DNA from 2 places in the Romboutsia sp. LXY-2 genome. Region 1 is predicted to be linked to the other one. Evidence: riboswitches for the same ligand, from Rfam matches in the RefSeq annotation. Region 1 holds a riboswitch; the other holds the start of a gene.
What was found. A riboswitch is a leader RNA that binds a small molecule or an ion and turns the genes downstream of it on or off. The one in region 1 is predicted to bind lysine.
Positions count from the first base shown of each region.

Region 2: linked by a shared signal. The riboswitch ahead of nhaC (Na+/H+ antiporter NhaC) and the one ahead of ACI48P_RS00040 (Na+/H+ antiporter NhaC family protein) in region 1 are both predicted to bind lysine.

Region 1 covers NZ_JBKFGI010000001.1:6,399-9,620, reverse strand. The annotation lists gene aspD (aspartate 4-decarboxylase) at 1-1,080, opposite strand, end outside; lysine riboswitch at 1,450-1,625, shown strand; gene ACI48P_RS00040 (Na+/H+ antiporter NhaC family protein) at 1,760-3,222, shown strand, end outside.
Region 2 covers NZ_JBKFGI010000006.1:122,936-126,157, reverse strand. The annotation lists gene nhaC (Na+/H+ antiporter NhaC) at 1-1,409, opposite strand, end outside; lysine riboswitch at 1,535-1,708, opposite strand; gene ACI48P_RS11760 (ribonuclease H1 domain-containing protein) at 1,896-2,504, shown strand; gene ACI48P_RS11755 (peroxiredoxin) at 2,609-3,222, opposite strand, start outside.

The sequences.
Region 1 (3,222 bases):
AAGAGATTTTTTTAAACCTTCATCTAAGTCATTAATTCTTTTATCAAAAACATTGTCTTCATGGAGAGCCATAGTACCTAATCTCCAACCTGTAACACCAAAGTATTTAGAGTATGAGTAAACCCCTATAGTATTGTATGGAAGCTTAGCCATTAAAGAAGTAAAGTCTTCTACAAAAGTACCATAAACATCATCTGAAATTATCATTAAATCCTCATTATAGTTTTTAACTACTTCAACTAAGTTGTTGCATGAATCTTCGTTTATAGCTATAGAAGCGGGATTATTTGGGTTTACTACAAATAAAGCTTTTATTGAAGTATCTTTAAGTTTTTCTAGTTCTTTCTTAGAATACTGCCATGTGTGATTTCCATTTTCGTCAACTTCATCAGCATTAATATTTATTACCTCAAAATTATAACGTGGAAGATGAGGTATTTCTAGATATGGTGTAAATATAGGAGTCATAAGAGCTATTTTATCACCTTTTCTTAAAAGTTCATTAGCCATTAATGAATCAAATATGTAACACATAGCTGCTGTTGCACCTTCTACTGCAAATACATCTATTTTACCGCCTACTTTTGTGTCATATTTCATTTCTTGGATTAAGTAATCATGAACAATTTTTTCACAGTGAGGAAGCATTCTATCTGGAAAAGGATAATTATCTCCAATTATTCCATCTGCAAGTTCATGAACAAATTCATCTATATTAAAATTAAGTACGTTTACTCCGAAGTCAACTATCCTTTTAGCAAGATCAGATCCTGGCATTTTTTTATTTTCCTCTATATATTTATAAAAACGATCACCAATTCCGTTAATTTGGGGCATACCAGCTAAATCACCTAGATCCCAATTTGATCTGGTTTCGCTTACCGCAAATTGTCCAAAAGTAAAGAAAGCCTCACGAGGTGTAGCTGCAGTCCAGTTTGGATTTCCTCTGCCAGCATCCAATACACATCTCTTATTTTTGTTAGCAGAGTACTTGGCTAAGTCTATTAATTTATCCTTAAATTCGAAAGGGCTTATTTTACCATACATCATTTGAAATTCTTTAAAACTATACGTTCTCATAACAAACATCTCCTTAATGTCAGATAATTAAAAATAATTCTATACTTAATATTATATACTCTTTGCTAGAAAAGTAAATGATAAAATAAGGTTAAAAAGTAAAAAAACTTATGATTGAAAACTGATATTGAATTTTTGCTTTATTTTATAATGAAATGGTAAAGGTCTAAAAACTATAAGATATGAATTGATATTACAAAAATATAGTTAATTTTAAGGATTGTATTAAAATTTAAACTTCATTATATAATACCACATATAATTAAATGGACAATATAAAAAATTCAGCTTTTGTAAAATATTCTGAAAAAACTATTGAAATATATGTTTTGGTAATATATACTAATAAGTATAAGAAAAGTGAATAAAATGTAGGGTAGAGGCGCGGTACTTAAGAGTACTAGTAATGAGGTAAGCACAATGATTTACTAGGAAAGGAATTATCGCCGAAGTGTATAACTGAAGCTTTAAGGTTGTATAACTGGGGATGCATAAAATATATGTATCACTGTCACAAACTTGTTTTGTGGTGAGCTATCATTTAAGGAAGTTTTTGTATGCTTATATAGTTTAATTTGATGTACAAAATATAGAGCCTTGAGTGTTATCTCAAGGCTCTTTTTATTTTACTCAAACCCTCAAAAATATTCACTACAATTACTTAAAAGGGGGAAATAACATGAACAGAAGAAATTTTAGACTTATTTTAATGACAGCGATGATTTTAATATTATCATCAACTACAGGATTTGCTGAGGAAGTAGATATTCAGGCGGCAAATGCAGCTAAATTTGGTATTTTAACTTTAATACCACCATTAGTGGCAATAGCACTAGCATTTATAACGAAAAATGTTGTAGTATCATTGTTAATAGGAATTATGTCAGGTAGTTTTATCTTGAATATCACAGGTAGCAATGTATTTAGTGCATTAGTTCAATCTTTCTTAGATGTAGTAAATAGAGCATTAAATTCTCTTGCTGATCCTTGGAATGCAGGAATTATACTACAAGTTTTAGCTATAGGGGGGGTTATAAACTTAGTAGCAAAAATGGGTGGTGCAAAAGCTATAGCTGAAGCATTAGCAAAAAGAGCAAAAAGTGCTAGAGGAACTCAATTAATTACTTGGTTTGCAGGGCTTTTAGTTTTCTTTGATGATTATGCAAATGCATTAATAATAGGTCCAATGATGAGACCTGTCGCAGATAAGATGAAAATATCAAGAGAAAGACTAGCATTCATAATAGATGCGACTGCTGCACCAATAGCAGGATTAGCAATAATATCTACTTGGATTGGACTTGAAGTTGGATTAATAGGTGAAGCTTTTCAAGGTATAGGATTAGAAACAAATGCATTTGGTGTATTTTTAAATACTATACCATATAGATTTTATAATATATTAATACTTGCTTTTATAGTAATATCTGCTTTACTTATGAAAGATTTTGGACCGATGAGAAAGGCTGAAATAAGAGCAAGACAAAGAGGAAATACTGGAAGTGAAGTATCATCAACTAAAGATGAAAAGTCTGTAGAATCTGATTTAGAACCAAAAGAGGGCGTAAAATTAAGTATATGGAATGCAATAATACCTATAGGAACATTAATTGCTGCGGCTCTTGTTGCATTTTACTATAGTGGATACTCAAGTATCATGGGTGGAGATGATGCCACTTTAATATCAATATTTACAAATTCGCCATTTTCTTTTGAAGCTATAAAAGAAGCATTTAGTGCATCTGATGCATCTGTAGCATTATTCCAATCAGCTTTACTTGCAAGTGTGGTTGCAATAATCATGGCTGTAGGACAAAAAATATTCACAATATCCGAGGCAATAGATGTTTGGGTTGATGGTATGAAGACATTAGTAATAACAGGGGTTATATTATTACTTGCTTGGTCGTTAAGCTCTGTAATAAAGGAATTAGGTACAGCAAAATACTTAATAAAATTATTATCAGGATCATTCCCAGCATTCTTACTACCAAGTTTAATATTTGTATTAGGTTCTATAATATCTTTCTCAACAGGAACAGCTTATGGAACAATGGGTATATTAATGCCATTAGCAGTACCACTTGCACATTCTATAAACCCAGAAATGTCATTCATAATAGTTAGTACAAGTGCAGTATT
Region 2 (3,222 bases), on a different contig from region 1:
TTTATCTCTGACTCATCTAACTTAGTTATACCAAATCCTGTAGCAGCTAAAGTTAAAGATATTATAGGACAAAGTAAGTTAAAGAATGCAAATGGTAAGAATGCAAATGATCCAACTCCAAGAGTAGCTGACATATAAGCACCACATGTATTCCATGGAATTAATGGTGATGTTATAGTTGCACTATCTTCTAAAGCACGAGATAAGTTTTTAGCAGCTAAGCCTTGCTTTCTATATGCATCTCTATACATACTTCCTGGAATAACTATAGCTAAATACTGATCTGCTACTGCTAAGTTTGTACCTATACAAGTAAATATTGTAGCAAATATTAATCCGAATGTTCCTTTTGCAACTTTTAATATTGCAGCAGCTAAAGTTTCAAGCATTCCTGATTTTTCAAGTATACCACCAGTAACTAAAGCACATAACATAAGTGAAACTGTACCTAACATACTATCTAAACCACCACGAGTAAGTAGTTCATCAACAAATGCCATTCCTGTATCTGCAACGTAACCACCTTTTGCAGCCACTATTACATCTGCTATTGAAGCATCTTGGAATATTACTGAAACTAAACCACCAAGTAGTGTACCCATTATTAAAGCAGGTATTGCTGGAACCTTAAATATTACCATAACTATTACAGCTACTGGAACTAAAAGTAATAATGGAGATAATGTATTGTAATTTCCTGCTAATGCAGTTTGTATTTGAGTTATTTGTGAAGTATCTATTTGTGCACCTGCATATTTGAATCCTAATATAGCATATAAAATAAGAGCTATTACTAAAGCAGGAACTGTTGAATATAACATATGATTTATATGTTCAAATAATGTAGTTCCAGCCATTGCAGGAGCTAAGTTTGTTGTATCTGATAATGGAGACATTTTATCACCAAAGTATGCACCCGATATTATAGCACCAGCTATTATTGGAGCAGGTATACCAAGGGCACTACCTATACCTAATAAAGCTATACCTATTGTACCAGCTGTAGTCCAAGATGAACCAGTAGCTATTGATACTATTGCACATATTAATGTTGAAGCTACTAAGAATATACCTGGAGATAATATGTTAAGACCCCAGTAAATCATACTTGGAACTATTCCTGAAAGTATCCAAGTTCCTATAAGCATACCAACTACTAAAAGTATAAGAATAGAAGACATTGTCATATTTATAGTAGATAATATTCCTTCTTCTAATTCTTTCCATGAAAATCCTAATCTAAAAACTGCTATAGAACCGGCAAATATACCACCTATAACTAATGGGATATGAGCAGATATTTCATAATCCTTTAATATTACTAAGCATGTAACTAATACTGATACTAGAAATCCTATACATAGTAATGAGTCAAATAATGTTGCTTGTCTTTTTGTTCTTGATGTCATTGTGAATCCTCCCTTAAATTTTACTCGAATATAACGGTCTGAAGAATTTAGGGAAATAAAAAAGTCTAGGGCGAAAGAAATTCTACCCTAGACATAAGTATGCGAAAACATAACATTATACTTAATCTAAAGATAGCCCTCCACAAATTAATGTGACAGTGACATACATATTTTGTATGCCCCCAACATGTAAGAATTAAAGCGTTACTTACATATTTCGGCATTATTACCTTTTATCTTGCTTCTACGTGCTTAACTCCACAAAACTACTTATTAATAATGCAACCTCTACCGTTAGTTATATCCGATATTTATTTGTTAAGTAGGATTATAGCACAAAATTAAAAGGTTAGCAAATAGGAAAAGAAAAAAATGTAGAAAAAAGTAAAATAATATACCTTTCAAATAATATTCATTTATTATACAATAAGTAGTACCTGTGATGGTTGAAAGTAAAATGGATAGATATATCTTTTATATATAGGAGTGGTTAAATTGAGTAAAAAAAAATATTATGCAGTTAGAAAAGGTAAGAAAATAGGTATCTTTAACACTTGGGATGCATGTAAAGAACAAGTAAATGGATTTTCAGGCGCGGAGTATAAAAGTTTTCCAACTATGGAAGAAGCAAATGAGTATGTTTATGGCAAACAAACTATAAAATTTGAAAATGAAGAAAGTACAATAGAAGCATATGTAGATGGAAGTTATGAACACTCTTTAAAAGCATATGGTTCAGGTATTGTAATTCTTAAAAATGGTGAAGTAAAAGAAACTTTTAGTGTTAAAGGTGATGATAAAGATTTAGTAGGTATGAGAAATGTAGCGGGGGAGATAGAAGCATCTAAAATAGCTATGATGTATTGTATAGAGAATAATATAGAAAATTTAATATTATACTTTGATTATGAAGGAATAGAAAAGTGGTGCACTGGTGTATGGAAAACTAATAAAGAAGGAACTATAGAATATAAAAAATTCTATGATGCTGCAAAAGAAAAGCTTAATGTTAAATTCGTAAAAGTTAGAGCGCATAGTGGAGACAAGTATAATGAAGTAGCTGATAAATTAGCTAAAAGAGCTTTAGGAATATAAAATAAATTATTTATAGAAGTTTTATTTATTATATAATATGTATTTTGAATTATAAAAAGGCATGAGATTTTTCTCATGCCTATTTAACAAGTATTATATATAAATTATTTTAAAATATCACCATAGCTATTTAAAACTTCATCTTGCAGTTTTTCAGGATCATTTATTGCTAAATCCATAGAATTAGCTAATATATTTGCTTGGTCATAAGGTGATGTCCATGAGAATATACCGCCTAAGCAATTTCTAAGAACATATTGTCCTTTAAGGTATATTGATAGAGGATCATCATAGGACATTGCAAACTGTCCATCTTTAATTAGATATACTGCTTGAGCATCTTCATCGAAATTAAATTCATATCCATTTTTATTTATGAAATTTTTTCTAAGGTCATCATATGTCTTTGTTACCTTTGCACCTAGCCTTCCATAGAATGGAACTCCTAATAATATTTTTTCAGGAGGCATACCAGCTGCTTCTAAGTTATTAACCCATATATCAACGCTATAACCAGGAAGAGCAAGTTTTGACTCATATAGGTTTGCTTGATGTCTCTTACCTAGTTCACCAGTTTCTCCAGCAGTAAAGTCATAGCTCATAAGATTAAAATAATCTAATAAAGGTGCAATTTTATTTATTTCTGCACTTCTTGTAATATAACCTTTATCACCAGGACCGGCAACACTTAACCATTTATCATTACCAATTACATCTC